4 regions of the Cronobacter condimenti 1330 genome follow, and region 4 is predicted to be linked to each of the others. Evidence: predicted binding sites of a transcription regulator. Region 4 holds the regulator's gene; each other region holds the start of a gene.
The links. The regulator CRP, encoded in region 4, controls carbon source genes, mostly activating them, when cyclic AMP is high. The targets are predictions, from matches to a motif close to ATGTGANNNNNNTCACAT.
Positions count from the first base shown of each region.

Region 1 (7,942 bases), 1.9 Mb from region 4:
ACGCCATAAAGGAGATCGGCTTTCTGCTGGTTGATTTTGTCCATCGCCGCCACGCCGCCTTTGGTTTTCAGCCATTTGAAGACCAGACCTGACAAATACCAGGCGAAAGTCGGCGGCGTGTTGAACATAGAATCGTTTTCACTCAGTACGGTGTAATCCAGAACTGACGGGCAGGCAACATGCGCGTTGCCAAGCAGATCCTCACGAACAACCACCAGCGTCAGACCCGCCGGGCCGATGTTCTTCTGCGCGCCGGCGTAGATAACGCCGTAGCGACTAACATCAATCGGATGAGAAAGGATGGTGGAGGAGAAATCCGCGGTCACAATAGCGTCGCCGAAATCCGGCGTGTCGTTAATGGCGATGCCGTCGATAGTTTCGTTCGGACAATAGTGCAGGTAGGCCGCCTTTTCTGACAGCTGCCATTCGCTCATTGGTTTAATTGCGCGCTTGCCATCGAGGGTAATTTTCGCGTCGATGACGTTCGGCGTGAGATACTTTTTCGCTTCTTTGACGGCGCTTGCCGCCCAGTAGCCGCCATCCACATAATCGGCTGTTGTTTTATCGCCGAGCAGGTTCAGCGGAATCGCGGAGAACTGACCGCGACCGCCGCCGTGGCAGAACAACACTTTGTAGTTTGAGGGGATTTGCAGAAGATCGCGAAAATCCTGTTCTGCCTGTTCCGCAACCTGAATAAACTCTTTGCTGCGGTGACTGATTTCCATGACCGAAGTGCCTAAACCCTCCCAGTCACGTAACTCTTCCTGAGCCACTCGCAACACATCCACCGGCAGCATCGCCGGGCCAGAACTAAAATTGTAGACCTGAGCCATTTCCCCTCACCACGCTAAAAGCAATAAGTTTTTCCTGTGGCTATCGGTTTTATCATTCCCCCGCCGGGCCTGCAACGGCTAATCCTGGCACCGGGGGGAATGTGCGCCAAATCACACAACAGATTCCGCCAGCGTTACGCGCGCTGACGGAGGAATTGGCTATCAGGTCACGCGTGTAGCGGTGCTTGCCTTCACCCATATGTGGTTTTTACAGCGCGGACACGGCGGTTTTTCGCCTGCCTCATAGGTCACCACTTCGCTGCAGCGAATGCAGGCATAATCACCGACTTCCGGAATAGTTTCAAAACGCTCGCTGCAATATTCCGGCAGGATAGAAAGCCCAGGCCGCACCAGCTTATCAGGATAGTAATAGATGCTAATTTGCCCGTTCGCTTCAAGAATGGCGAGCCGCACCTGACCGAGATGCTCGACACCGTTATTTCGCAATTCCATAAAGAACTCAAACTCGGTCATGTTTTCCCGGTTGAGTTTCTCCCAGGCCAGTTCGCCATCTTCAATAATGATGCGAGGCTTACCCTCCAGCAGATCTTCAAGCTTTTCACTAAAAGACATGAGCCACATCACCAGACGGTAGAGCGCACCAAGTGTCACGAAGACAACCAGAACCGGCAGGAGCGGCACGTCATCATAAAATGCCACATCACCCGCCGCCGAACCGAGTGTCAGAATGATTAAAACTTCGAACAACGACATCTGACGAACGCCCCGTCGCCCGGTAATTTTGAGAAACAGAAACACCAGAATAAAGGTATAAAGGCTGCGCAGCGCCACTTCACCCAGAAACTCAAGCGGAAACTTGTCAAGCGCCATCCGTTGCAAATCGAAAGCTTTCATATTTTTCTTACGCCATAACAGAGAGTTATCATCTTTAAGGATAGCCTTAAGATTTATTTCTGCCGCGTCGGGCGGGACGATGGCGCAAAACGGCTAAAATCCGTATCATTGCGCGCTTTGCGTACGACAAAAGTGGATCCCATGACTCAAACTTTCATCCCTGGCAAAGATGCCGCTCTGGAAGACTCCATCGCTCGCTTCCAGCAGAAACTCACCGATCTGGGCTTTGACATTGAAGAGGCCTCCTGGCTTAATCCGGTGCCGAACGTCTGGTCCGTGCATATTCGCGACAAAGCGTGCGCGCTGTGCTTTACCAATGGTAAAGGCGCCACGAAAAAAGCCGCGCTGGCCTCTGCGCTGGGCGAATATTTTGAGCGTTTATCCACCAACTATTTCTTCGCTGATTTCTGGCTGGGCGACACGATTGCCAACGGCCCGTTTGTGCATTATCCGAATGAAAAGTGGTTCCCTATCCCGCAGAGCGACGAGCTGCCGGAAGGTATCCTGGACGCCCGCCTGCGCGCATTTTACGATCCGGAAAACGAACTGACCGCGAGCATGCTGGTCGATTTGCAGTCCGGCAATGAAACACGCGGCATTTGCGCCCTGCCGTTTACCCGTCAGTCGGATGAACAAACCGTCTATATTCCGATGAACATCGTCGGCAATTTGTATGTCTCTAACGGCATGTCCGCCGGAAACACCCGTAACGAAGCACGTGTACAGGGTCTTTCAGAGGTGTTTGAGCGCCACATCAAAAACCGCATCATCGCAGAGAGCATCAGCCTGCCGGAAATTCCGCAAGATGTGCTGGCGCGCTATCCGGGTGTGGTTGAAGCCATTAATACGCTTGAAGCCGAAGGATTCCCGATTTTCGCCTACGACGGCTCGCTCGGCGGCAAATATCCGGTTATCTGCGTCGTGCTGTTTAACCCGGCGAACGGTACGTGCTTCGCCTCTTTCGGCGCACATCCTGATTTCGGCGTGGCGCTGGAACGTACCGTTACTGAATTGCTGCAGGGGCGTGGTCTGAAAGATCTGGACGTGTTTACCCCGCCGACGTTTGACGACGAGGAAGTTGCCGAACACGCTAACCTCGAAACGCACTTTATCGACTCCAGCGGTCTGATCTCCTGGGATATGTTCAAGCAGGACGCAGACTATCCGTTCGTCGACTGGAGCTTCGCCGGGACGACAGAAGAAGAGTTTGCCACGCTGATGGCTATCTTCCAGTCCGAAGATAAAGAAGTGTATATCGCTGATTACGAACATCTGGGTGTGTATGCCTGCCGTATTCTGGTGCCAGGCATGTCTGACATCTATCCGGCGGAAGATTTGCTGCTCGCCAATAACAGCATGGGTGCGCATCTGCGCGAAACGCTGCTGGCGCTGCCGGGCAGCGAATGGGAGAAAGAAGATTACCTGAATCTTATCGCTCAGCTTGATGAAGAAGGCCACGACGATTTTACCCGTGTGCGCGAACTGCTTGGTCTGGCGACGGGTAAGGACAACGGCTGGTACACGCTGCGTATTGGCGAACTGAAAGCGATGCTGGCGCTGGCGGGTGGCGATCTGGATCAGGCGCTCATCTGGACGGAATGGACTATGGAGTTTAACGCGTCTGTCTTTAGTGCTGAGCGCGCCAACTATTACCGCTGCCTGCAAACTCTGCTGTTGCTGTCCCAGGAAGATGAACGTGAGCCGCTGCAATATCTGAATGCGTTTGTGCGTATGTACGGTTCCGACGCCGTAGAAGCCGCCAGCGCAGCCATCAGCGGTGAAGCGCCATTCTACGGCCTGCAACCTGTTGACGGCGATTTAAACGCCTTCCCGGCGCACCAGGCGCTGCTGGCGGCCTATGAAAAACTTCAACGCGCTAAAGCGACGTTTTGGCAAGGAAATTGATATAACGCATATCAATTGACTAGCTTCACACTTATGTTTAGCGAATATGACGGGGCACGTTTACGGCCCCGTTTTTATTTGTCTGGCTAAACACTTAATTGTAAAAATCGGGTTAATTACTGGTGAATATTAATTATATCCACCCGGCTTGATTGTTACTTTTTTTAGCCAATAATTTAGAGTGATTAACACCTTATGGGGAGAGAGAAACCGCTTTTTTTCAACTCATTTAATAATATTTAAAATTTATTTTTTATTGGATAATCAAAAAGTTAACCTGAAATTGCGCAAAAACCAGACGCTTTTCAGTCCTGCAAACCTGGCGAGATATGATCCATATCAAATTTTACTCCATCATGCTTTGTTAGTATCAACTCGCCGAATAAATAAAGAGAGAGTTAGTGTGAAAGCTGACAACCCTTTTGATTCATTACTCCCCGCTGCTATGGCCAAAGTCGCCGAGGAAGCGGGTGTTTATAAAGCCACGAAACATCCGTTAAAGACGTTTTATCTGGCAATTACGGCTGGCGTATTTATCTCAATTGCTTTTGTTTTCTATATCACCGCCACCACCGGCACTGCCACCATGCCTTTCGGCATTGCAAAACTGATTGGCGGCACCTGTTTCTCTCTCGGTCTGATTCTTTGCGTCATTTGCGGCGCCGATCTCTTTACCTCTACGGTACTGATTGTTGTCGCTAAAGCCAGCGGTCGCATCACTTGGGGACAACTGGCGCGCAACTGGCTGAATGTTTATGTGGGCAACCTGATCGGCGCCCTGCTCTTTGTTTTACTGATGTGGCTTTCTGGCGAGTATATGACCGCCAATGGCGGTTGGGGACTCAACGTTCTGCAAACCGCGTCACATAAAGTCGAACATACTTTTATTGAGGCCGTGTGCCTCGGCATCCTGGCTAACCTTATGGTGTGTCTGGCCGTCTGGATGAGCTATTCAGGCCGCAGCCTGATTGATAAAGCTTTTATTATGATTCTGCCGGTTGGAATGTTTGTGGCCAGCGGTTTCGAACACAGTATCGCCAACATGTTTATGATCCCAATGGGGATAGTGATTCGTCACTTTGGCAGCCCGGAGTTCTGGAGCGCCATTCACGCTTCGCCGGATCAATTTTCTCATCTGACCGTGATGAATTTCATCATTGATAACCTGATACCGGTAACCATAGGTAATATTATTGGTGGGGGTTTGCTTGTCGGATTGACATACTGGGTCATTTACCTGCGTGGCGACGACCATCGCTGATAGTTGTTCCAGGCAGTAAATAAAAAATCCACTTAAGAAGGTAGGTGTTACATGTCCGAGCTTAATGAAAAGTTAGCCACAGCCTGGGAAGGTTTCGCGAAAGGCGACTGGCAGAATGAAGTCAACGTCCGCGACTTTATCCAGAAAAACTACACGCCGTACGAGGGTGATGAGTCCTTCCTGGCTGGCGCAACTCAAGCCACCACTACCCTGTGGGACAAAGTCATGGAAGGCGTCAAACTGGAAAACCGCACGCATGCGCCAGTTGACTTCGACACTTCCGTGGCGTCCACCATCACTTCGCACGACGCGGGTTACATCAACAAATCGCTGGAAAAAATTGTTGGTCTGCAGACTGAAGCTCCGCTTAAACGCGCCATCATCCCGTTTGGCGGTATCAAAATGGTTGAGGGTTCCTGCAAAGCGTATAACCGCGAGCTGGATCCGCAGCTGAAAAAAATCTTCACCGAATACCGTAAAACCCATAACCAGGGTGTATTTGATGTTTACACCAAAGACATCCTGAACTGCCGTAAATCCGGTGTACTGACCGGTCTCCCGGATGCGTATGGCCGTGGTCGTATCATCGGTGACTACCGTCGTGTTGCGCTGTACGGTATCGACTACCTGATGAAAGACAAATATGCCCAGTTTGTCTCTCTGCAGCAGGATCTGGAAAACGGTGTTAACCTGGAAGCAACTATTCGCCTGCGCGAAGAGATTGCTGACCAGCATCGCGCGCTGGGTCAGATTAAAGAAATGGCAGCAAAATATGGCTGCGATATCTCTGGTCCGGCTACAAACGCGCTGGAAGCGGTACAGTGGACTTACTTCGGCTACCTGGCCGCAGTGAAATCCCAGAACGGTGCGGCGATGTCTTTCGGCCGTGTATCTACGTTCCTCGACGTTTACATCGAACGCGACCTGAAAGCAGGCAAACTCAACGAGCAGGAAGCCCAGGAACTGATCGACCACCTGGTCATGAAACTGCGTATGGTGCGTTTCCTGCGTACCCCGGAATATGATGAGCTGTTCTCAGGCGACCCGATTTGGGCGACCGAATCTGTCGGTGGTATGGGCGTTGACGGTCGTACGCTGGTTACCAAAAACAGCTTCCGCTTCCTCAACACCCTGTACACCATGGGGCCGTCTCCGGAGCCGAACATCACTATCCTGTGGTCCGAAAAACTGCCGCTGAACTTCAAGAAATTCGCAGCGAAAGTTTCCATCGACACCTCTTCTCTGCAGTATGAGAACGATGACCTGATGCGTCCGGACTTCAACAACGACGATTACGCTATCGCGTGCTGCGTAAGCCCGATGGTTGTTGGTAAGCAAATGCAGTTCTTTGGTGCTCGCGCAAACCTTGCGAAAACCATGCTGTATGCAATCAACGGCGGCGTTGACGAAAAACTGAAAATGCAGGTTGGCCCGAAATCTGAGCCGATTAAAGGCGATTTGCTGAACTTCGACGAAGTTATGAATCGTATGGATCACTTCATGGACTGGCTGGCGAAACAATATGTCACAGCCCTGAACATCATCCATTACATGCATGACAAATATAGCTACGAAGCTTCTCTGATGGCGCTGCACGATCGCGATGTTATCCGTACCATGGCGTGTGGTATCGCAGGTCTTTCTGTCGCGGCTGACTCACTGTCTGCTATCAAATACGCGAAAGTGAAACCGATTCGCGATGAAGACGGCCTGGCTATCGACTTTGAAATCGAAGGCGAATACCCGCAGTTTGGTAACAACGACGCTCGCGTGGATGACCTGGCGGTTGACCTGGTAGAACGTTTCATGAAGAAAATTCAGAAACTCAATACTTACCGCAACGCTATCCCGACACAGTCCGTGCTGACCATTACCTCTAACGTGGTTTATGGTAAGAAAACGGGTAACACCCCTGATGGTCGCCGCGCTGGCGCACCGTTTGGCCCAGGTGCTAACCCGATGCACGGTCGTGACCAGAAAGGCGCTGTCGCTTCTCTGACGTCTGTTGCTAAACTGCCGTTCGCCTACGCGAAAGATGGTATCTCTTATACCTTCTCCATCGTACCGAACGCGCTGGGTAAAGATGATGAAGTGCGTAAAACCAACCTGGCAGGCTTGATGGATGGTTACTTCCACCATGAAGCCTCCATCGAAGGTGGTCAGCACCTCAACGTGAACGTCATGAACCGCGAAATGCTGCTGGATGCGATGGAACATCCTGAGAAATACCCGCAGCTGACCATTCGTGTCTCTGGCTACGCGGTGCGCTTCAACTCGCTGACCAAAGAGCAGCAGCAGGACGTCATCACCCGTACCTTCACTCAGACAATGTAATACCCGCTCTGACTGAAAACGCGTAAAATGAAGGCTCCACATTTGTGGGGCCTTTCTTATAACGCACCCCAGCCTGAGCCTTTTCTGCAAGGCAACTGACTATAATTCAGTTATCTCGCAAAAAAGACTCGACGCGGCACAGACCGCGCTCACCCGGCCCCGCTGCATCGGGCCTGAACTGGAGATAACACCGCAATGTCAGTAATTGGTCGCATTCACTCCTATGAATCCTGTGGCACCGTCGACGGCCCGGGGATCCGTTTTATCACCTTCTTTCAGGGCTGCCTGATGCGCTGCCTTTATTGCCATAACCGCGACACCTGGGACACGCATGGCGGTAAAGAAATTACGGTCGAAGAGCTGATGAAAGAGGTAGTGACCTACCGGCATTTCATGAATGCTTCGGGCGGTGGCGTTACCGCCTCTGGCGGCGAGGCGATACTGCAGGCAGAATTCGTACGCGACTGGTTCCGCGCCTGTAAGAATGAAGGTATTCATACTTGCCTCGATACCAACGGTTTTGTGCGCCGTTACGATCCCGTCATTGACGAGTTACTGGAAGTCACCGATCTGGTCATGCTCGATCTCAAACAGATGAATGACGAGATCCACCAGAATCTGGTGGGCGTTTCTAATCACCGCACACTGGAATTTGCTCGTTATATTGCGGCTAAAGGGATTAAGACCTGGATACGTTATGTGGTCGTGCCCGGCTGGTCAGATGATGATGATTCCGCACATCGCCTCGGCGAAT
Region 1 is NZ_CP012264.1:1,525,955-1,533,896, reverse strand. Features, by position in the region: gene serC (3-phosphoserine/phosphohydroxythreonine transaminase) at 1-833, opposite strand, end outside; gene AFK62_RS06990 (DUF421 domain-containing protein) at 996-1,688, opposite strand; gene ycaO (30S ribosomal protein S12 methylthiotransferase accessory factor YcaO) at 1,830-3,593, shown strand; gene focA (formate transporter FocA) at 3,997-4,854, shown strand; gene pflB (formate C-acetyltransferase) at 4,906-7,188, shown strand; gene pflA (pyruvate formate lyase 1-activating protein) at 7,384-7,942, shown strand, end outside.
Region 1: focA (formate transporter FocA) is a predicted target of CRP. The motif match lies at 3,921-3,938, and genes of this name have one in related genera.

Region 2 (7,942 bases), 290 kb from region 4:
CAACAGACCATCCATAACTACAAACGCATGCAGACCCGCCGCATCGTGTTTTCGTTCGGCGTCTCGCTCGCCACGCCGCCCGAGAAGCTGCGTAAAATCGGCCCGATGGTCAAATCCATTATTGAACAGTATGGCGAAACCCGCTTCGACCGCGCGCATTTCGCTACTTTCGACCAGGACCGCCTGACTTATGAAGTGGTGCATATTATTAATACGGCGGATTACAACAAATATATGGATCTGCAGCAGGAGTTGAATCTGCGCATTATGGAAGGGTTACAGGAACTCGGCGTGCGTCTGGCGCTGCCAAGCCGTGTGATCATTCAGCCTGACGCGCCGGAAGAAAAAGAGGAAGACGGTAAGCCGCAGGAGGGCAATCCGCAGCAAGCCCACCAGGCCTAACGCTGAAGTATGCAGGGTTCGCAACACCCGCCCCGGTTTGTCCGGCGGCGGGTTTTTTATGCCAGCGGTTTTGTAAAACGCACATGCGTGCGGATATAGCCTTCGCGTTCATAAAAGCGGTGCGCGTCGTGGCGTTTTACGCTTGTTGACAGCTCCGTGAGTTCCGCGCCTGCCTCACGGGCGATGGCTTCGGCATGGGCCAGCAGCGCCTTCCCAACGCCGGTGCCGCGCGTGCGCGGCATGACCACCAGCTCCTGGATTTCGCCAATCAGGCGCAAATGGTGCAGATGATATTGCAGATGCAGGGAGATCATCCCGAGCGTGTCGCCCTGTTCACAGGCCAGCAGCAGATGCGTGTCCGGCCGCGCCAGAATGCGCCGGAAACCCTCGCGAAACGCATCGCGATCGAACGTGGCTTGTTTGAGTTCACACAGCAGCGCGTAGACGTGCGCTTCGTCATCTATCGTCGCGGGGCGGATTTCACAGTCAGGCATAACGCGGCTCCTCAGGGTACCCGGCGTAACAGCAACACCAAAGGGGGAGGGTACCAGCGCATTGTTACAGCGTTTACGCGAGGCGTCAGCCTGTCAAAAAGGGGAGGGGATCCGCGCGGCAGGCGCCGCGCGGTCAAACATTACCACCAGGCTTCCCACATGGCGCCGATGTTCAGCGAGTCGAGCTGCGACTCGTCGGTGTTGTTCACGCGCGCGGTGCGTTTGTTGTCCACTTCGCCGCCGGTCACGTAGAAGCGCAGCATCGGGCGGAATTCCGGTCCCATCGCGATGGACATGTTCTGTGAAAGCGTGACTTTCCAGCCGCTGTTGTCGCCGCCTTCTTTGTAATCAACGCTTTGCCAGCCCGCTTCCAGCCAGGTGGAGTGAACGTCGTTCCAGAAATACATTGGGCGCACAATCGCATTGTAGTTACGGCGGTTGTCACGGTCATCCCTGTCGTTATCGTAATCGTGGAATGCCAGCAGATACTCTATCTGCGCCTGCTGGGTGAACTTATGTAACCCTTCAAAGCTCGCGTAAATCGCCGTCAGATCGTCGGTTTTGTTATAGACGCTGTTGTCGGAGTTATCAGAATAGCGTGCGATAAGCTTGTTCACGCCGCTGTCGGTGGTGTGGCTCAGCACCGCACCGCCCTGCCAGGCTTTCAGACGCTCATCGCGATCCACGGCTTTAGAGTCAAAGCCGTAGTTGGCATAAAGCTCAAAATCGAGCGGGCCGATTTTCATGCCGTGAAGTTTTGAGGTGGCAGCGTAGTTGCCTTTATCGCCCGTGCCGGAGCCGCCGGTACAGGTGATACGCGACGGGTTCGCCTCATCTTCCATGACTTCCGGGCTACAGGATTCCACAGCCGCGACGACGGCCAGATCAAGCTGCACGCCGCCGAGATCGAAGTTTTTCACCCCGGCGCCCTGGCCGTCGTGGTTCATCCAGAAGTAGTCGTTAATGCCCTGTTGTGGACGCTGGTGGAAGTCGCGACCGGCCCAGAAATAGGCGTTCGGGTTAGATTCCAGCAGATTGGTCACGCCCGCGTAGGCTTTTTTCAGGTTCACCTCGTCGCCCCAGTGGTCAAACATCACGTTGACATCCCAGATGGCGCCGTTGCCGCCTTTAAAGGCTTTGGAAAGCTGGAATTCGCCGCCGTTACCTTCGTTGCCAAGACGACCAATAGCTGACGCGCCGTTATAAGAGCCATCGACCGCGACATATTTCTGGTCACCGCTCTGGTAATGCGCGCCGTAACGGGCATAACCGGTAAATTTCACGCCGAACGGAATGGCGAGATCCGGCGTCTGTGCCGGGGTTTGCGACTCGGTAATGACATCCGCTTTTTTATTCATGGCGGCGTCGATTTTCGCCTGGCGCTCGGCCAGGGCTTTATCCACCGCTTTGGCCACCATGGCGTCGATTTGTTCCTGCGTATATTCCTGAGCGAGTACGGACATTGGGCACAGCGCGGCGATAACCGCCAGGGTTACTGGAAGTTTTTTTAACGTAGTCATAATTATCTCTTTATCATCACTATTATTAAGACAACAGCTTTCCCTTCTGGCGGGCCAGAATTAATGCGCTATCATCGGGAAGCCTATTTACGTCGTTTCGGGTACAGCGATTTATTACAACCCCGGACGTGCTCCGCGGGAAATAAATGGTTATTTAATGGCGCTGATATAAATGAATCAGCTCTTCAGAAAATTCGCGTGCCAGCAGGGAATTCATTAAATGATCCTGCGCGTGCACCATAATTAACGTCATCGGCTGGCGGCCTTCACCGGCGTCCTGTTCAATGAGCTTTGTCTGCATCTGGTGCGCCTGACGGGCGTAGCCATCGGCTTCGCGCAGCAGGTGTTGCGCCTCAGTGAAGTTGCCTGCGCGTGCGGCATGCAGCGCTTCAAAGCACAGGCTGCGCGATTGCCCCGCATTGACGATGATTTCCATTACCGCTTCTTCCAGTGCCATCATTATTCATTACTCTTTATCAGTTAAAAGGAGATTATTCAGGCGCAGGGCGCCCCGCATTGCGTTATTACCCAATACGTAGTCAGGCGGCTTTATAACGCGCCGTCGTTATTTCACTGGCGCCATCCCTGGCGCGGCGTTAATTATCCGGTTACGGTTTGCGCTGTCGGCACGGCATTACGCGCTTTCAGCTCTTCGGTTTTGATAAGCGAGCGCTCATAGGCGCGCAGGAACGGGAGGTAAATCAGCGCAGACATCGCCATGCAGACCAGGCACATGACGACCGGCGCGAGTGCCCAGTTGGCGGCCCAGGAGGCGCCGATAGGCGCGGGCGTCGTCCAGGGCGTGAGCGACACGACTTGCTCAATAAGGCCCAGGCGCGTCGCCGTCCAGGCGAGCACGGCGTTAACCAGCGGCACGCAGACGAACGGAATGAACATCATCGGGTTCATGATGATGGGCGCGCCGAACAAAATAGGTTCGTTGATGTTAAAGAAGCTCGGCACGATACCCATTTTGCCGATGGTACGCAGGTGGGTTACGCGACTTTTTAGCAGCAGGAACGCCAGCGGCAGGGTACAACCGACGCCGCCAATCAGCAGGTAGTGATCCCAGAAACCCTGCAAATAGGTGTGCGGCAGCGCAGCGCCAGCAGCCAGCGCGGCCTGGTTGGCGGAAAGATTTGCCATCCAGAATGGGTTCATAATGCCGGTGACAATCAGCGAGCCGTGAATACCAGCAAACCAGAAGATTTGACACAGCAGTACAGAGAGCAGCACTGCGGGCAGGGAGTCTGAGGCGGACACCAGCGGCTCCAGCAGATGCATAATAGCTTGCGGCATGATCATGCCGGTTTGCGCTTCAATAAACAGGTTCAGCGGGTGCAGCGTCCCCATCACCGCCATTACCGGGATCAAAATCTCAAAGGAGCGCGCAACGCCGGTCGGCACCTCTTTCGGCAGACGAATAGTCACGTTGTGCTGCTTGAGCCACGCATAGACGCGGGTTGAGTAAATCGCGGTGATAAGCGCCGTGAAAATCCCCTGGCCGGAAAGATACTGCGTGGAGATTTTGCCGTCGGCATACGGGGCCGCCACCAGCAGGAAGGCCATGAAGGCCAGCAGGCCGGACATCACCGGGTCGAGCTGGAACTGACGTCCCAGGCTCGCGCCAATGCCGACCGAGATAAAAAAGGTCATCACGCCCATGCTGAGGTTAAACGGCAGCATCAGTTGCTCACGGTAGGTCTCGGAGAAATCGAGCCAGGCGCGGGCGAAGCCGACCGTGGTATCGCCCGAAAACGGCGGGAAAATAAACACCAGCATAAACGAGCCGATAATCATAAACGGCAGCGCTGCGGTGAAGCCGTCGCGAATGGCGATAACATATTTCTGCTGACCGAGTTTTCCGGCAAGCGGTGTAATCGTCTGTTCAATAACGGCAACCATCGACTGATAGAGAGAACTCATGGGCGAGATCCTGTTTCTAATGCGCCGCTTCGATGAGCGAAAGCGCGTAGTCCAGTACGTTGTCGCCACGCTGCATTCCGTAATCCATCATGTCGATGGCCTGCACAGGAATGCCGTGAGCGGCAGCCTTTTCAGAGAGCATGGGTAACATATACTTCACTTGCGGCCCGAGCAGCACCACCTGATACTTTGGAAACTGCGTATCAAATTCAGCAACGCCCCAGGCATCAATCTGTACGGGAAGATCCCGCTCCCCCGCCGCGTCAACCATCTTCCTCACCAGCAAACTGGTGGACATCCCCGCAGAGCAACACAGCATAATCTTGTACATGGCCTCATCCTTAAATGTAAATACTTATTGCGGAGATGATTGGATAGGATATGGAAACCGATTTCCATTTATAAAAAATGGAACTGTGAGCCCTATCAAGATCTCCGCCAGGCCGGGCGGATTAATTGGATTTACATCACAGCTTTTTGGTCGAAATTCGTAGCACGGACACGAAACGGAAAATCGGTTTCCATGATTTCCGGAAACAGATATACTTCAGCCGGTTATCATCTGAACAATTTTTGATGAAAGTTTGACGCAGAAAGCCAGGTTTCTGTCAGGGGAAAAAGATGTCAACAATCAACGATGTATCGCGTTTAGCCGGGGTGTCGAAAGCCACGGTGTCACGGGTGTTGAGCGGATCGCGCGGCGTGAAGGAAGCCAGCCGTCAGGCGGTACTGAAAGCGGTGGATGAACTCAATTACCGGCCAAATGTGATTGCACAGTCGCTGTTAAGCCAGAGCACCGGCTGCATCGGCGTGATCTGCGCGCAGGATAATATCAACCAGACCACGGGTTACCTGTACGCACTGGAAAAACAGCTCAGTCAGCACCAGAAACATCTGCTGCTGCGCTTTGCCAATAGCAAGCACGAGGTCATGCAGGCGCTCGACGAACTCACCAGCGGACTGTGCGACGATGTGCTGATCATCGGCGCGCGGTTTCCATTAAACATTACCCAGGAAAATGTGATTCTGGTGGACTGCATGGAGAGCGAAAACGCCCCCAGTCTCCAGTACGATCACGCCTTTGCCGTAGAAACTGCGTGTAACTACCTGATTCGCCAAAGCCGTCGCCAGATTGCGCTGATCTATCCGCACGGCAGCGGTTTCGCCGATCAGGTGCTGCTCGGCTATAAGCTGGCGCTGGAGCGCAACTTCCTGCCGTTTAACCGCAATCTGGTGTTTATGGACCCGACCTCATCGTCGGTAGCGCTCCAGGAGTTGCTCAACAACGCGACGACGCTGAACTTCAACGCCCTGCTGGTGGCCGACGATCAGGAGGCGCAGCGGGTCATTCCGCAGCTTCAGGCGTTTAATAAGTCGGTGCCGGACGACATTATGGTCTTTAGCCTCGCGGGGACGCTGCAAATGCCTGGTGTTCCCACCATTCCGGCAATTGAATATTCCATGGATGTGATGGCTGCGCGTATCGTGGGCTGGCTGAATGAGAAAACGCAGGATGTGCTCGGCAGTGGCGTGCTGCGCGGCGATCTCTTCCTGCCGGAAATGCGCAAGCGCTAAAAAATAGCCGCCCGCGGGCGGCTTTTTAATGGGGGCGTTAATGCACAAAGCGCCGCAACTGGCGCGTATGCCAGCGGCCGAGCACGAATACCGTAATAAACGCGCCTGCCAGCGCGCAGAGCATATCCGCCTGCGTATCCCACTCATCGCCCTGCGTGCCGAGAAAATCATCGGCGTCTTTACCGAGCGCCAGCGCCACCCACCATTCAATCAGCTCATAAAACGCGCTGACGGCAAGCGTCACACAACAGACCAGACACGCCAGCATCTTCGCCCCGAGCCGATAGCCGCCTCGCACCAATATCTCCCGCGCCGCCATCGAAATGACCAGCCCCTGTAATACATGTCCGAAGCGATCGTAAGGGTTACGCGCAAGGCCGAACCACTCCTGCACCGTAAAGCCAATCGGCACTCTCGCATACGAATACATTCCGCCGACAATCAACGACACGCAGCCCATAAAGATTAACGCGTAGAGCAGCGGGGTAAGCGGATAGCGTTTCGCGCTGGCCCACAGCACCGGCGCCACAATAAGCACCGGCATGACTTCCATCAGCCATGTCAGCCTGCGCGCGGTGGTCAGCGCGGTCATGACCAGCAGCAATGCCAGAAGTAAAACACCTATGGAGAGGTAGAGCGGGCGGGCCTTATACATCAGCGATCCTTCACAAAGATAAAAGTACGGTGTAGTGGAAGCGCCTGAAAACAACGTGGCTAAAGCGACGTGCGGGCTCCTGACGGACATTTATCTTATTCATTTTAGATGCGTTTCAGCGCCCGGTGATGATTAAAGCCGGCAGGGAAGGGAGCGCGCCAGTCTGTGCGACGTGCGGGTTAAGCCTTAAAGAAAAAACGGGGCCGCATGGCCCCGTGAGTGTTCAGCGTCAGCGCTTAGAACGATTTGTTCAGGCGCAGGCTGAAAGTGTGTGCCTGGTAACGTTCGCCAGCCTGGAGATCATAGCGGGCGTCAACGCTCAGGTCGTTTGCGTTAAACAGCGTGCTGCCGACCGACAGACCCGCCAGATCCTTAACCGGCGCGGCCCCTTTGGTGGTGAACTGCGTTTCACCAATGGTGTCTGCGGCGTAGGTTGCGGTGTTGCTTGTGCGGCGGTTGTCATACTGGTGGATCCAGGAGACTTGCGCGAACGGCGTCAGGCGGCCAAAGCCGGTATCCACGCCTTTTTCAATGCGCGCGCCCAGGTCGCTTGTGACCGACTGCGAGTGCGATGCGCCCACATCCAGCGCCATGCCGTTGCCGCCGCTCTCTTTATACCCATCAACGTGCTGGTAACCATAAGTCAGGCCAGCCATCGGGGTGAGAACCACCGCAGCAGGCAGCGTGAACGGGTAGCCGAATTCGCTTTGCAGCGTCACAGACTGGCCGTTGAACTTGCCGTTGGCCGTACCGGAGAAACCGGTGAAGTCTGCGCGACGCACCGTGTCGTAGTTCTGACGAGTCAGCGCGGCAGACAGGTTCATAAACCACGGGTCGCCCGAGTAGCCAGCGTAACCAATCACGCCATAGTTATTCGCCGTTGATTTGTTGCCGGTCAGGTTGTCTTTACCGTGTACGGAGGTGTTGCTGTAGTTCAGCGCCGCACCCATACGCCAGTCTTCGGCCACGGTACGGTCTGCACCAAACAGCAGGCCGCCGAATTTCGCGCGGTAACCGCTCACTTCACTGGTGCTGTCCTGACGGGTATAACCGCCGTACGGTTGCGCCCAGACGATCCAGTCGCTGTAGCCGTCACCGGTTGACACACCGCTCAGGCCCGCGGTCTGCGGACTGCGGATAGTATCCAGATGGTTACCGACGACACCCATCGCAGTGGACGTCGCCACGCCGCTCGCCGTGCTGACGTTGATGTTTTGGCTGGTAGAAAGACGCTCGCCTACGCGGTTGGCTTCCTTCGTGCCTTCAATCGCCAGTGATGCGTTGTACAGCTCAAGCAGCTGCGGCGCGATGCCGGAGTAACTGGCGAGGCCATTCAGCGACGATGTCGCGTTCGAGGTGGTGGCCCGCTC
Region 2 is NZ_CP012264.1:3,699,758-3,707,699, reverse strand. Features, by position in the region: gene AFK62_RS16965 (mechanosensitive ion channel family protein) at 1-402, shown strand, start outside; gene phnO (aminoalkylphosphonate N-acetyltransferase) at 459-896, opposite strand; gene AFK62_RS16955 (carbohydrate porin) at 1,037-2,416, opposite strand; gene AFK62_RS16950 (PTS lactose/cellobiose transporter subunit IIA) at 2,571-2,876, opposite strand; gene AFK62_RS16945 (PTS sugar transporter subunit IIC) at 3,017-4,342, opposite strand; gene AFK62_RS16940 (PTS sugar transporter subunit IIB) at 4,359-4,673, opposite strand; gene AFK62_RS16935 (LacI family DNA-binding transcriptional regulator) at 4,964-5,917, shown strand; gene AFK62_RS16930 (DUF2238 domain-containing protein) at 5,955-6,572, opposite strand; gene AFK62_RS16925 (autotransporter outer membrane beta-barrel domain-containing protein) at 6,809-7,942, opposite strand, start outside.
Region 2: AFK62_RS16940 (PTS sugar transporter subunit IIB) is a predicted target of CRP. The motif match lies at 4,798-4,815, and genes of this name have one in related genera.

Region 3 (7,942 bases), 780 kb from region 4:
TACGCATCAGCGTTTTGCCAACGGCTGTAGAGCCAGTGAACGAGATTTTGCGTACTTCCGGGCTTGCCATAATGGCGTCGCTGATTTCTGACGTACTGCCCGCAACCGCGTTCAGCACGCCATCCGGCACGCCCGCCTCCTGCGCCAGCGCGAGAAGCGCAAAGGCGCTCAGCGGCGTGTTATTAGCCGGTTTGATAACCCCCGTACAGCCAGCGGCAAGCGCCGGGCCGAGTTTGCGGGTTAACATCGCCATCGGGAAGTTCCATGGTGTAATCGCCGCTACCACGCCGACCGGTTCACGGGTCGCCAGAATGCGAGAGCCTGGCTTCGCAGGGGGAATGATCTCCCCGTTGGCGCGTTTGGCCTGCTCGGCGAACCACTGGATAAAGTTTGCCGCGTATTCCACTTCGCCTTCCGCCTCTTTCAGCGGTTTGCCCTGCTCGCTCGTCATCAGCTCGCCAAGCCAGCGCTTGTTTTCGATCATCAGCTGATACCAGCGGTAAAGAATCTCAGAACGTTCTTTCGCCGTCCTGGCGCGCCAGGCCGGAAAGGCGCGGCTTGCGGCCGCGATGGCAGCTTCGGTCTCTTTTTTACCGGCTTTCGCCACCTGCGCGATGACCTCGCCGGTGGCCGGATTCAGCACATCGAAGGTTTCCTGCGCGGTCTGCCATTTCCCGTCAACAAAGTAGCCGGTTTTAAAAAACGCATGTTCTGCAAATGGTTGTGCGGTCATTGTCCCCTCCTGCACATGAATGTCCGTGGATGGAGGTAAGTATAGTCATAAAAAAACCGACGCTTTGGGCGTCGGTTTTGGCATTAATTGTTGGTCAGTGCATGCTGATATTTGTGCAGCATATCGGTCAGGCGTTTCACCGAATCGATAACCGACTGCGGCGCCGCCCAGACGTGCAACTTCTCCTGATAGACTGCCAGTTCCTCCAGCAACTGACGGAACGTCGCGCGCCGCTTCTCGTCGCTGGAAGCAGAAATCAACCGGTCTGCTGTATGGCGGAGCTGGCGATGAAACGCCGAGAGATCGTCATTCACCGGCACCGGCGCTTCGCGCAGACGCTGATGCGCGATAATCAGATTCAGCGCCAGACGAAACTTCGCGACATCCCCCGGAAATTTACTCAGCAGCAGAAACAGCTGCTGGTAAAGCGCCGGCAGATGGTTCTCTTTGCGGCGCGCCTTGTTGGTGGTCAGTGACGATACCGCCGCCGAGACGAACTGATTGAGCAGCGTGCGGCCCGTCTGCGTCTGCGAATTATCGCGAATAACCAGAATCACCATCATCGCCAGCACACACCCCACCAGTTGCCCGAGCGCACTGTCGAGAAACTGGCTGAAGTGAAATGTCATCGGGTTATCGAGCACCAGAATATTGATGGTGCCCGCCAGCGCGCCCATAGAGCCAAGCCGCCGCTTCTGCACCTCGATGCCAATAAAGAAGCCGAGCAGCGCCAGGCTGATACAGAGCAACAACATACTCTGCTGGGTCGAGGGCAACACCACCAGAAAATAGAACGCGCCAAGCGGCAGCGCCGCCAGCATCCCGTACAGGAAGTCGAGCGAAACCATGCGTGGGTTCGGCAAGCGCATGGCGAGCGCCGTCACGACCGCAATCATAATCATCGCGCCGCTGCCGGAGGTCCAGCCGGTCCAGAGCCAGAACAACGCGCCCAGCAGGCACGAGACGGTGGTACGCCAAAAGTTAATCATCGCGTGGTGGCGCTCCGCCGACGCCGGTTTCACCACCACCTCGTCGGTCAGTACATCCTCTTCCACCGCGCTGATTTTTGCGTTAGTGATAACCCCGCGTTTGAGCAGCAAATAACGCGTCGCAGCGCCGACCCAGGTGTAAATCGTTACCGGCGTGTCGTGCTCACCCGTCCAGGAGAGCACACGGCGAATAAACTTCAGGCGACGATGCACGTCAGCGGCCGTTTCCACCGGTTCGACAAACAGTTCACGGTATTCAGGCGCAATCGCTTCAGGCCGGGTGTTCTGGATCAGATAGGTTTCACACGCCTGGGTGATGAGCGTCAGCGAAAGTGTATTCAGCGCTTTCAGCCGCCGGTTCGCCCGCCCCCAGCGCGACGACTCCATATTCAGGTTAACCCGCATTCCGTCCAGCGCCGCGGTGCGCCGGACCAGCGCGCCCCACGCGTTATCCACTTCTTCGCTGTCGCCATGGGCCATGCAAAGCTGCATCAGACGGAACTGTTCCACCAGCAATGCGTCGAGTTCGCGGTCGATCTCTTTTTTAATCGAGCGCGGCGAGAACAACAGGTCAGCAATAATCGCACTGAAAATCCCGAGCACGATTTCGCTACAGCGCTCCAGCGCAAACTGTGGTGCCAGCAGCGGCTCGGTTTGAATGGTAATGACGATGATCAGCGCCGTGTAACCCGCAAGGCCCCAGGCGTATGAGTTTTCGACCCTCACCAGCGAAGAGACCCAGGTACAAAAACCGGCCCAGACGCAGCAGATGGTGAGCATGACCACCGGCGCGCGGATAGTGCCGATGATAATTACCAGCGCGGCAATACAGCCAATGAACGTACCGATAATCCTCAGCATACCGCGATAGCGGATCGCGCCGGACCACGGTTCACCGCCCGCAGCAAATGCCGGACCGGCCGCTACGATAGCGGCAGTCAATACCGCCCAGCGCGGCGTCTCCAGTTGAAAGTGGAACCCGACAAACAGCGCCAGCACAATGGCGGTCGCGAGTTTTATCGCAAAGCGCAGGTGCCGGGGATCGATAGAAAGAAATCCCATGGCGATTAACCGAATTCGCGCAGGCGGTGCATCAGCTTGTTAAAGGCCGATTCCTGGCTGCGGTCGCGATCGTGCTCGCCTGTCACCACCACCGTTGCCGTAGTGCCGGCCGGGTAGAAATTACCAGGTTGTTTATCAAGGCGAATACGCACCGGTACGCGCTGGGCCAGACGCACCCATTCGAGATTGGAATCGACCGTTGCCATGCCTTTATCATCGCGCGTACTGCTGGCGTTGGTCACGCCCGCGGAAATACTGTCCACGGTGCCGTGAAGCACATGATTGCTGCCAAGCGGTGTGATCTCAACGCGAAAACCAGGACGCACACCTTCAAGCTTGGTTTCTTCCATATACGCCTGCACGTAAAAACTATTTTGTTTTACCAGCGCCACCGCCGTGGAGCCGCGCGTAATAAATTCGCCAGTGTAGACATTAAGGTTCGTGATCCAGCCATCCGCCGGGGCACGAATGACAGTACGCTGGAGGTCAAGCTTCGCCAAATCGCGCGTCGCCTCGGCTTTCGCAAGCTGATGCTGCACGGTTTGCAGTACATTATTCGCCTGGTCTATCTCTTCACGCGACATGGCCTGAACACCCAGCCGGTTGCGGCGGCCCGCCTCGCGGCGTTTTTCGTTAGCCAGCGCCGCATAATACGCTACGTCCGCTTCCGCCTCTTCCAGCGCCTTCTGGTAGCGCGGCTGGTCTATAGTGAAGAGCACCTGATCTTTCTTCACTAACTGGTTGTCATGCACCTCCACCGAGGTGATAAGCCCGGCGACATCGGGAGCGATAGCAACGACGTCTGCCGTGAAACGCGCGTCGCGCGTCCAGGGCGACTCGGTATAAAAACTCCAGGCGCGAAAAATGGCGATGAAGGCGAGCACGACCAGCACCACGGTGATGGCTGTGCGGGTTATTTTTGTTGTTAGTACTTTCACATCAACCTCAGACAAACAAGCGCGACAGCAGATAAAACAGACAGCAATAGAGCGCCGTATTAAATAACGCCGGATGCCAGACAAAATCGTAGATCCCGGTTGGGATCAGCGCGCGGCGCACCAGCCAGAAAATCGCCAGCGACAGCAGAAGCTCAAAAAAGATCGGCGGAAAGGAAAGACCGAATATCACAATGACCGGAAAAAGACTCATGTTGACCTTGATTTGCGTGCAGGCGATTGATTTTTAAACTATATTCCGCACCGAATAGCCTGGAATGGCCGGGAGAGAGTACGGTGTTAGTTATGTTGGAAATAATATATTAGCGTAACTGATAGTAAGTTATCTATGATATGTGATCTAAATCACTTTTAAGCCAGAGTGAATAATGGAACGACTAAAAAGAATGTCGGTGTTTGCCAAAGTGGTAGAGCTGGGATCGTTTACCAGCGCCGCCAGGCAGCTTGAGATGAGCGTATCGTCTATCAGCCAGACGGTATCGAAGTTAGAAGACGAGTTACAGGTCAAGCTGTTAAACCGCAGTACTCGCAGTATTGGCTTAACCGAGGCAGGCCGGATCTACTATCAGGGTTGTCGTCGCATGCTGCACGAAGTCCAGGAAGTCCACGAGCAATTATACGCTTTCAATAACAGCCCTATCGGCACGCTGCGGATTGGTTGTTCTTCAACCATGGCGCAAAATGTCCTCGCAACGCTGACTGCCGGTATGCTGCGCGATTATCCCGGGCTGTCGGTCAATCTGGTAACCGGCATTCCTGCGCCGGACCTGATAGCCGACGGGCTGGATGTGGTTATCCGCGTGGGCGCGCTTCAGGATTCAAGCCTGTTCTCAAAACGTCTCGGCTCCATGCCGATGGTGGTCTGTGCGGCCAAAAGCTATCTCGCGCAGGCCGGCACGCCGGAAAAACCCGCCGATCTCGCCAATCATTCATGGCTTGAATACAGCGTACGTCCTGACAATGAATTCGAACTGATCGCCCCCGAAGGTATTTCCACGCGTTTGCTCCCGCAAGGCCGCTTTGTCACCAACGACCCGATGACGCTTTCCCGCTGGCTCAAGGCGGGTGCGGGCATTGCGTATGTTCCGCTCATGTGGGTTATCGATGAGATCAACAGCGGCGAGCTGGAGATCCTCTTTCCGCGCTATCAGTCCGATCCGCGCCCGGTCTATGCGCTTTATACCGAAAAAGACAAACTACCGCTCAAAGTGCAGGTGTGTATCAACGCGCTAAATGATTATTTTGTGATGGTGGCGCAGGTGTATCAGGAGATGCGGGGCAGAAACGGGAAGGGAAAAGAGAGCCGTACCTGAATGCCTCGCCCCTCGTAACAGAGGGGCGAAACAGAAGGCTTATGCGGTGCCGCCAACCGTGAGGTTATCCACTTTCAGCGTCGGTTGGCCGACGCCCACCGGCAGGCTTTGTCCCTCTTTGCCGCACACGCCGACGCCGTTATCCAGCTTCACGTCGTTGCCGACCATCGAGATCTGCTGCATCGCCTCAATACCAGAGCCGATAAGCGTCGCGCCTTTCACCGGCTTCGTCACTTTGCCCTTTTCGATAAGGTAGGCTTCAGAGGTCGAGAAGACGAACTTACCGGAAGTAATATCCACCTGGCCGCCGCCAAAATTCGGGGCGAAGATACCGTACTCTACAGACTCGATAATCTCCTGCGGCGTGGATTTCCCGGCCAGCATATAGGTGTTGGTCATACGTGGCATCGGCAGGTGCGCGTAGGATTCGCGGCGCCCGTTGCCAGTCGGCGGGACGCCCATCAGGCGCGCGTTAAGCTTATCCTGCATATAGCCTTTCAGAATGCCGTTTTCGATAAGCACGTTGTACTGTCCCGGTACGCCTTCGTCATCAATCGCCAGTGAACCACGGCGGTTGGCGAGCGTGCCGTCATCCACCACGGTGCAAAGTTCAGAGGCGACGAGCTGGCCCATCTGACCGCTAAAGACTGAAGTCCCGCGACGGTTAAAATCGCCTTCCAGACCGTGACCGACCGCTTCGTGCAGCAGCACGCCAGGCCAGCCCGCGCCGAGCACCACCGGCAGCGTGCCCGCAGGGGCCGCCACCGCGCTGAGATTCACCAGCGCCATGCGTACGGCTTCTCGCGCCCACGCTTCAGCGCGCACTTCACCCTCGGTCTCTTCAAGGAACCACTGGTAACCGAAACGTCCGCCGCCGCCGCTGGAGCCGCGCTCGCGTTTGCCATCATCTTCAACCTGTACGCTGACAGAAAGACGCACCAGCGGACGCACATCCGCCGCCAGCGTGCCATCGGTCGCGGCCACCAGAATCAGTTCATAGACGCCGGTCAGGCTCGCGCTCACTTCCTGAACGCGTTTGTCTGCCGCGCGCGCTGCGTTATCAACGCGACGTAAAATATCGAGTTTCTCTTCACGGCTCAGGCTTTGCAGTGGGTCAAGCGTGGTGTAAAGCGGGGAATACTCAACGGCGTTCAGCGTTTTCACACGTCCGTCGCCCTGCTCGCGCACAATGCTGCGCGCGGCCTGCGCACTCTGCGTCAGCGCCAGCAGGCTAATCTGATCGGCATACGCAAAACCGGTTTTTTCACCACTAACCGCGCGCACGCCCACGCCCTGGTCGATGTTGTAAGAGCCGTCTTTAATGATGCGGTCTTCTAAAACCCAGGATTCGTGATAACTGGACTGAAAATAAAGATCGCCGTAATCCAGGCGGCGCTCATAAAGCTGGCCCAGGATGGAGAAGAGATCCTGATGGCTCAGGCCATTTGCAGACAGTAGCTGCTCACTTACCAGGTTCAGACTCATTGTTTGCTACTCTCATGGTCCTGCCCGCACGGGCAATGAAAAAGGTTATCAGGCGAGCTTGCGGTAATTCCAGGCTGGCGTCAAATCATTGCGCCACTTCCGCACGCGGCTGGCGCATCACCTCATTGATTTGCGGCTTATCGACCGGCCCGGTGATGTGGTAACGCAGAACGGAAATTTTATTCCACAGCGGGCCAAGCACTTTACTGGCCGCAAACACCGCCGCCCCGACAATCGGGTTGACGGCAAAGGCCGCCGCGACACCAACCGTCGCCGAAATTTCCGGCGCTACGACCGCTTCCATGTCCAGCGTCCGGGCAGGCAGGTTAACGGAGCCTTTCATGGCGATATCCGCTTCCAGTCCGTCGACCAGCGTATCGTCGGTATGCAGCACGCCGTCTTTAATCCACGCGGTGCTGCGAATCGAATCGTAATAAAAACCTTCGCCGAAGGTATCGCTGAAGTCAAAGCGCAGCTTACGAAGCAGCGCGTCAAAGCTCAGCAGACGCAGCAACTGGCCCGCGTGGCCGGTGCCGAGATCGGCGATTTGCCCTTTGCCAAGCCGCGTGTGTAGCACGCCGCTCAGTGAGGCTTCATCAGGTTTCCAGGGCGCATCGCGCCAGTGCAGATCGTAATCGACATTAAATGACGAGCCTTGCAGCGGCGTTTTCACGCCGAAGAAATTGGTCGCGGCGTCGAGCTGTTTGCCTTTCAGGACGCCTTTTAGCGAGGTGCGCATCGCATCGGCGCGGTTGACCCATTCCCCCTGCATCGTAAGGCGTGCAAAGCCGGTATCCAGCAGGCCGTTCGAAAGCGACAGCGTATCGCCGTTAATCGTGAAATCGCCATCGATGCGACCATATTTCTGGCCCCACAGCCAGCACTCGGCGCAGCGCAGCGCCAGATTCGGCCAGCCGCTGAAATCTATCGCCTGCGCAGGTTTGCCGGAAGCCCCGCTCAACACCGAGGCCGCCTCTTTTTCCTGGGCCGGGTTGTAATAGAGGTAATCGATGGTGGCCTGCCATGGTGCGCCGTCGCGCATCAGCAAGCGCCCGTTGATTTCGCGCCCCTGCGCAGAAATTTCCGTACCTTCCGCTTGTGGTTTTGCCATCACGCTCAGGTTATTCCAGCGCTGGCCACCAAAGGTCAGCGCGGGGGTGCGCAGCGTAATGGCTTCCGGGAATTGCGTGGTGCTACTCACCTTCTGCGCCGCGCCCTGATTAAAGAGCGCCAGCCACTGTGCGCCATCCATCGCGGGCAGGTTAAGCTCAACGCCGCGGTTTTCCGGCAATGGGGGTGTAGTGCGGCTGTCCGTGGCCCAGATGGCGCGATCCAGCGTCAGTTTGCGGCCCAGCAGCCAGCGGCTGTTGAAATGGTTTTCTGCCCCCACGTTACCGGTGATAT
Region 3 is NZ_CP012264.1:419,239-427,180, reverse strand. Features, by position in the region: gene AFK62_RS01990 (NAD-dependent succinate-semialdehyde dehydrogenase) at 1-733, opposite strand, end outside; gene aaeB (p-hydroxybenzoic acid efflux pump subunit AaeB) at 817-2,784, opposite strand; gene aaeA (p-hydroxybenzoic acid efflux pump subunit AaeA) at 2,790-3,722, opposite strand; gene aaeX (p-hydroxybenzoic acid efflux pump operon protein AaeX) at 3,730-3,933, opposite strand; gene aaeR (HTH-type transcriptional activator AaeR) at 4,109-5,053, shown strand; gene tldD (metalloprotease TldD) at 5,093-6,538, opposite strand; gene yhdP (AsmA2 domain-containing protein YhdP) at 6,624-7,942, opposite strand, start outside.
Region 3: aaeR (HTH-type transcriptional activator AaeR) is a predicted target of CRP. The motif match lies at 4,074-4,091, and genes of this name have one in related genera.

Region 4 (7,942 bases):
GAACGCGCGTGGCACCATCGCAATGGCGCGTACCGCCGATAAAGACAGCGCCACCAGCCAGTTCTTTATCAACGTTGCAGACAACGCCTTCCTGAACCACGGCCAGCGCGACTTCGGCTATGCGGTTTTCGGTAAAGTCGTCAAAGGCATGGACGTGGCCGATAAAATCACTCAGGTGCAGACACATGATGTTGGTCCGTACCAGAATGTGCCGTCCAAACCGGTGGTTATCCTCTCCGCAAAAGTCCTGCCGTAATTCTCTTCCCTGCGCGGGCTTCTCGGCCCGCGTCGTTTCGCCTCCCGGCAAACCCGCCCATTGCTGCTTATACTTGTGGCACACGGGGTTACGTTCAGGGGGCAACATGTCCAGAAAACTCACCGACAGACAAAAGTCCCGGATCTGGGACGCGCAGAAGAATCACAACTTTCAGGCCAGCAACCGGCTGGAAGGCATTGAGGTGCCTCTGGTGACCTTATCCCGCGAAGAAGCGCTGGCGCGCATTGAAGAGCTAAGGGGGCACTATGAGCGATAAATTCGGCGATGGACGCGACCCTTACTACTGGTCCGGCAGCGATGTGCTGCGTAACCGGTTGAATATTCACGCCGCGCAGGATCTTCAGCACGCCGAGCGCGAACTGACGTCGCTGCGCGCCGCCACGCTCGAACTCGGGCCTGTGCAACGCGGGCTGCCGCACCTGTGCGCCATTCACCGCCAGCTTTTTCAGGATCTCTACGACTGGGCGGGCGAGTTGCGTGAAGTCGATATCTATCAGGGCGAGACCCGCTTTGCGCATTTCGAATATCTGGAAAAAGAGGGTAATGCGCTGATGCAGGCGCTGGAAGATGAGGATTACCTCATCGGACTGGAGCCAGACGCTTTTACCGCCCGTCTTGCGCATTATTACTGCGAGATTAACGTCCTGCATCCGTTTCGCATCGGCACCGGGCGCGCCCAGCGCGTGTTCTTTGAACAGCTCGCACTTCATGCAGGTTATAGCCTTGACTGGCGGGGTGTTGATGTCGACGCGTGGCGCGCGGCTAATCAGGCCGGAGCGATGGGCGACCTGGCACCGCTTGAGAAAATCTTCGCCAAAGTGGTGAGCGAGGCGCGGGAAAGCGAGTAAACTGGCGCGGTTCTTTTTTCCGGAGCCGCCATGTTACTGCTTATCGACAACTACGATTCTTTCACCTGGAACCTGTTTCAGTATTTCAGCGAGCTGGGCGCAGAGGTGGTAGTCAGGCGCAACGATGAGCTGACGCCTGATGATATCGATGCGCTCGCCCCAGCGCATCTGGTCATCTCTCCCGGCCCCTGTACCCCCAATGAAGCGGGTATTTCACTTGCGGCTATCCGACGCTACGCCGGTCGCCTGCCGATACTCGGCGTCTGCCTCGGGCATCAGGCCATTGGACAAGCCTTCGGCGCAGACGTAGTGCGCGCTACAACCGTCATGCATGGCAAAACCTCGGCGATTCACCACAACGGCACGGGCGTGTTCACCGGGCTGAATAACCCGCTCACCGTTACCCGCTATCATTCGTTGATTATCGATCGCACGACGCTGCCTGCGGCGTTTGACATTACCGCCTGGACGGATGAAGGCGAAATTATGGGCATTCGCCATCGCGACTTGCCGCTTGAAGGTGTGCAGTTTCACCCGGAGAGTATTCTGAGCGAGCAGGGACACCAGCTGCTGGCAAACTTCCTTTCGCGCTGAATTTTTATTGCCTTTTAGTGATTTTTTATTCATATTTTGTGCTTATCTTTTCATGTGCGATGGCACATTTACTGGATGGGCATGAAATGGCAACTGAAAAAACAGCAATTACGCGCGCCACCTTTGATGACGTGATCCTGCCGATTTATGCACCGGCTGAATTTATTCCGGTGAAGGGCAAGGGCAGCCGCGTCTGGGATCAGCAGGGCAAAGAGTATGTCGATTTCGCGGGCGGCATCGCCGTGACCGCGCTCGGCCATTGTCACCCGCGGCTGGTGGACGCGCTGAAAGCGCAGGGCGAAACGCTCTGGCACACCAGTAATGTGTTCACTAACGAACCCGCACTGCGCCTGGGCCGTAAGCTGGTAGACGCCACTTTTGCTGAACGCGTCGTGTTCATGAACTCCGGCACCGAAGCCAACGAAACCGCGTTCAAGCTTGCCCGCCATTACGCCATCACACGTCACAGCCCCTACAAAACCAAAATCATCGCATTCTATAACGCCTTTCACGGACGCTCGCTGTTTACCGTCTCCGTGGGCGGTCAGGCGAAATACTCTGACGGTTTCGGCCCTAAACCCGCCGATATCATCCATGTGCCGTTTAACGATCTCGATGCGGTAAAAGCCGTAATGGATGACCACACCTGCGCGGTTGTGGTTGAGCCTGTGCAGGGTGAAGGCGGCGTGACAGCCGCGACGCCTGATTTCCTGCGTGGTCTGCGTGAGTTGTGTGACCAGCATCAGGCGCTGCTGGTGTTTGACGAAGTGCAGTGCGGTATGGGCCGCAGCGGCAAGCTTTTTGCCTATATGCACTACGGCGTGACGCCGGACATTCTGACCAGCGCCAAAGCGCTGGGCGGCGGGTTCCCGGTCAGCGCGATGCTCACTACGCATGACGTGGCATCGGCGTTTCATGTCGGCTCACACGGCTCTACCTATGGCGGCAACCCGCTGGCCTGTGCGGTGGCGGGTGAGGCGTTTGATATTATTAATACCCCGGAGGTGCTGGATGGCGTGGCGCACAAGCGCGAGCAGTTTGTACAGCATCTTACAAAGATTGGGGAACAATATGGGTTGTTCAGCGATATCCGCGGCATGGGGCTACTGATTGGCGCTGAGCTCTCCCCGGCTTTCCATGGACGCGCCCGTGATTTCCTTTACGCCGCCGCGGCAGAAGGTGTCATGGTACTGAATGCCGGGCCGGACGTGATGCGCTTTGCGCCGTCACTGCTGGTGGAAACCGCGGATATTGATGAAGGCATGCGCCGTTTTGCAGACGCCGTAGCACGCGTGGTGAACAACTAATCAGCGCGGCTGGCTCAGGCGGCGCCTGAGCCAGATGCCGTGATGCGGTCGCTGACGCCACGCCACAGATGAAATGGTATGCATGGTGCGCAGATGGTCAAGGATGCGCAGCAGATGATGTTCCATGACGCTGAGCGGCCCTTCCGGTAATACCTCTTCCCCTTCCAGCACCGACTCATTTTGCGTCTCGCCCGGCGCGTCATATTCCAGCCGCTGCTGACAGCGTTGCAGTGCGATTTCACACGCCTGCAAATAACGCGCCGCCGCCTCTGGCGTGAGTGAGGCCTGCTCGCGGGCAAGCGTCGTGATGGCGTTAACATGCTCGACGATAAACTGGCTGTGCGTCACCCACAGGCGCATATCTTCCAGATAACGGCTGTTAAAGCCTGGCTCCTGCATCGCCTGATTGAGTGAATTATAGAGCGCGTTGTGCGCCTGGTTAACGCGCATGCGCTGCCAGGCGAGCGGCGCGGGTTGCGGATCGTCGCTCAGGATCAGGCGCAGCGCCTCCTGGTCGGCCTCCAGGGCGTCATGCGCATTCTGTCGCAGCAGGCCGCTTTGCCACTGCGGCCAAAGCCAGACCATACCGCCGAAGGCGATAAGGCAACCCGTCAGCGTGTCTATCAGGCGCGCCACGATGTACTGTTCGCCGTTCAGCGTCAGAAGTTGTAGCGAATAGACCGCCGTCACGGTAAAGCCGATCATCGCCCAGCCGTAGTTGCGCCGGATGATGAGATAACTGATGAGCGTCACCAGCAGCATGCCGAGCAGCGTATAGCCCTGTGGCACCTTCAGGTGAAGCGTAATGCCCGCGATAATCAACCCCGCCAGCGTCCCGCCCGCACGATGCAGAATGCGCACGCGCGTCGCGCCATAGCCGTTTTGCGTCACGAACAGAACCGTCATCAGGATCCAGTAGGGTTTTGGCAGCTGAAACACGCTCGCCAGCAGACCGGCCGCCGCCAGCATTACGCCCAGTCGCGCCGAAGTGCGTAGCGCGGCGGATTTGAGCGACAAATAGCTTTTCAGGGCAGGTAACAGCGGCAAACGTCGCTGGCCGCTGTCCATCATGTCGCGGGCATAAAGCGGACGCTGGGTGCGCAGCACGCGTGCGATACGGCTGAAGTGATATTCGCAGAACTGTCCGACGGGGTTATCCGGGTGCTGGCGGGCGATTTTCGCCAGCGCCGCGACCTGTTTATCCATTGAAAAGCGGTGCGAATAGCGGTGATAAAGAATGTCGTCTGAGAGCGTGCGAAGACGCGTGGCCACGGTCTGGGCTGTCCAGCGCAGCACTTCTTCGGCGTGGCTGCGCTCCACCAGTTTTTGTACTTCGCCTGGCTGATGCAGCGAGACCGAAATATGCTCCTGAAGATCGAGCGCCACCTGAAACGAGCGCAGCAGGCGCTTGTAACCGTTCTGCCGGGTAGCTGCCAGCATCTGCAACTGCTGATAACACTGGCTTATCTGATCCACCACTTTTTGCTGATGCACCAGCAGCGGCGGTAGCGCCTGTTCCGGGTCGGTGTGGCGCGTCAGCAGACTGTATTTTGCTTCGCAGTAGTCGGCGAGGCTTTTATAAATCAGGCTTAGCGACTCACGCAGCGGCTGCTCGCGCCACAGCCAGAACCAGAAGCCGTTGAACGCGCCGTACCAGAGCGTGCCAAGGATATAGAGCAGCATCGGCTGCCAGACGGGCATATTCCCGGCGAGACTTAGGGTGAAAATGGCGGCGATGAGCGACGCGGGCAGCAGGCGCGCGTGAAGCGGGCTGATTTCCGCCGTGACGCCAAGCAACAGCGCCAGCATCAGCAAAATAAGCGGCAGCGGCACCGCCTGTAGCAGCAGAAACTGTACCGCAAGACTACTAAGCGCGAAGAGCGAGGCGCCGATGATAAGGCGTTTGAAAAAACGTTTATGCGGGGTGTCGAGACCAGCGATGTTGCAGCAGGCGGGCACCAGTGAGAAGAGTAATCCCTGTTGTAAGTGGCCCAGCATCAACCCGACCGCCACCGGCAGGCTTAAGATCAGTGTTTGCCGCAAAGCGTAATTGATTTCAGGGTGATAGATAAGACGACGCCACATAGGGGAGAAGTATAGAAACAAAAACGGCGTGTTACCGAAGCGACACGCCGTTTTTTTCAGGAACCTTAGCGGGTTCCGTAAACCACGATAGTTTTCCCGTGCGCGGAGATCAGGTTCTGATCTTCAAGCATTTTCAGGATACGGCCCACGGTTTCGCGGGAGCAGCCCACGATCTGACCGATTTCCTGACGGGTGATTTTGATCTGCATGCCGTCCGGATGGGTCATGGCGTCCGGCTGTTTTGCGAGATTCAGCAGCGTCTGCGCGATGCGGCCTGTCACGTCGAGGAACGCCAGGTTACCGACTTTTTCAGAGGTGACCTGCAGACGACGCGCCATCTGTGAGGAGAGACGCATCAGAATATCCGGGTTTACCTGAATCAGCTGACGGAATTTTTTATAAGAGATCTCAGCCACTTCACAGGCAGTTTTAGCGCGAACCCAGGCGCTGCGTTCCTGACCTTCCTCGAACAAACCCAGTTCGCCGATGAAGTCTCCCTGATTCAGGTACGAGAGGATCATCTCCTTGCCCTCTTCATCTTTGATCAACACTGCCACTGAGCCTTTGACGATGTAATACAGCGTCTCCGCTTTTTCACCCTGGTGAATCAGCGTGCTCTTAGATGGATATTTATGAATGTGGCAATGAGACAAGAACCATTCAAGAGTCGGGTCTGTTTGCGGTTTGCCAAGCACCATGCGCGGTTATCCTCTGTTTTAAACTGGCTCCAAAGACAGGGCGCGTAACCCCTGTCTGGCTTTGCAATCATCATCTTCCCGCGTCCAGGGAAGTTGGCTGTCCGTGGACGTCGCAGCCGATAAATTGTCTTCTCCTCTGCATACATGCGTAACATCAATGTATCGCCGCTGCATCCAGACTGTTTTAGCATAGCTTTTATCAGGTGTCTCCTGTTGTCTCGTTTCAGCTTGACGCAGGTCGCCTTCCATTGCCTCTGACGACGCGCCCGCGTAATCTGTCAGGAAAATGAATGCCCTGGAGTGATAATCATGCATGCACGAGTGAAATGGGTGGAAGGCTTAACCTTCCTGGGTGAGTCCGCATCCGGCCACCAGATTCTGATGGACGGCAACTCCGGCGACAAAGCGCCGAGCCCGATGGAAATGGTGCTGATGGCCGCTGGCGGTTGCAGCGCGATTGACGTGGTTTCTATTCTGCAAAAAGGCCGTCACGACGTGACCGATTGTGAAGTGAAGCTGACCTCTGAGCGTCGCGAAGAAGCGCCGCGTCTGTTCACACATATCAATCTGCATTTCGTGGTGACGGGCAAGGCCCTGAAAGAGGCGGCGGTCGCGCGTGCGGTGGATCTGTCGGCGGAGAAATATTGCTCGGTCGCGTTGATGCTCGGTAAAGGCGTAGATATCACGCACTCTTACGAAGTTATCGAAGGGTAATGGCGCGGCGGGCGGCGCTTCGCTGACCCGTTCACACGCTAACTGTCTTTGTAGGCCCGGTAAGCGCAGCGCCACCGGGCATGATCTCAGTCGATCTGCTTGCCTTCCATCAGTCGTTGCACCAGCGGCAACATAATTAACTCCATCGCCAGCCCCATTTTCCCGCCCGGCACCACTAGCGTATTGATGTGGGAAATAAACGAACCCTGCAGCATCGCAAGCAGCCACGGGTAGTCAATATTATCCAGATTACGGAAATGGATGACGACGAAGCTTTCATCAAGCGACGGGATGCCTTTGGCGGCAAACGGGTTGGACGTATCCACTGTCGGCACGCGCTGGAAGTTGATATGCGTACGAGAGAACTGTGGCGTGATGTAGTTGATGTAATCCTCCATCGAACGCACGACAGAGTCCATCACCGCCTCGCGGGAATGGCCGCGCTCGCTGGTATCGCGGATCATCTTTTGTATCCACTCCAGGTTGACGATAGGCACCACGCCCACCAGCAAATCCACATGTTTCGCCACGTCGTTTTGCGGAGTTACCACGCCGCCATGTAGCCCTTCGTAGAACAACACGTCTGTCGGTTCCGGCAGCGGTTGCCACGGCGTAAACGTGCCTGGCACCTGATTCCACGGCACTGCCTCATCGTAGGTGTGCAGGTATTTGCGCGACTGCCCTGTACCGGTCAGGCCGTACTCGACAAAAGTTTGCTCCAGCAGGCCGAAGTCGTTCGCTTCCGGGCCGAAATAGCTAATGTGACGGCCCAGATCGCGCGCTTTACGGATAGCCATGTCCATTTCGGGGCGCGTGTAGCGATGGAAGCTATCGCCTTCGACCTCGGCGGCGCGCAGGTTTAATTGTGCAAAGATTTTACGAAACGCGAGGCTGGTAGTGGTGGTTCCCGCGCCGCTGGAGCCCGTGACAGCGATGACCGGATGTTTGGCAGACATAGCGAGACAACTCCCTGAAGCGGCGGGGCAAGGCTCCGCCTGGCAAGATTAACCGCGAAACTGCGAGCGCGGCATGATATTGACCGTTTCGTGCAGTTCGGACCACACCAGAACGGCTTCGCCGCTTTGCAACTGACGCCGCACATCGGCGACCTTTTGCTCAAGCGAGCGTTCATGTTCACCATAATCGGTGCCTTCGCGCAAGACGAAGGCTTCAATCAGGCGATCCAGCGTCTCAGGGTCGACTTCTTGCCAGGGAATGATCATTTATCGGTCCAGATAAGGGGTTAACCAGTCAGGAATGCGCTGTTCCAGCCACATTTTCGGCTGGCGCAGCGTGCCGCCGACGAAACCCACGTGACCGCCATGTTCCGTCAGCTGATATTCAATATTAGCAGGCAGCGTGGTGATATCGGGGATCACGTGATGATCCATAAACGGGTCATCTTTGGCGTGAATGATA
Region 4 is NZ_CP012264.1:3,988,016-3,995,957, reverse strand. Features, by position in the region: gene ppiA (peptidylprolyl isomerase A) at 1-256, shown strand, start outside; gene AFK62_RS21645 (YhfG family protein) at 363-533, shown strand; gene AFK62_RS18400 (putative adenosine monophosphate-protein transferase Fic) at 523-1,125, shown strand; gene pabA (aminodeoxychorismate synthase component 2) at 1,156-1,719, shown strand; gene argD (bifunctional acetylornithine/succinyldiaminopimelate transaminase) at 1,806-3,026, shown strand; gene AFK62_RS18385 (YccS/YhfK family putative transporter) at 3,027-5,111, opposite strand; gene crp (cAMP-activated global transcriptional regulator CRP) at 5,177-5,809, opposite strand; gene AFK62_RS18375 (OsmC family protein) at 6,119-6,523, shown strand; gene AFK62_RS18370 (phosphoribulokinase) at 6,610-7,479, opposite strand; gene AFK62_RS18365 (YheU family protein) at 7,528-7,746, opposite strand; gene AFK62_RS18360 (hydrolase) at 7,747-7,942, opposite strand, start outside.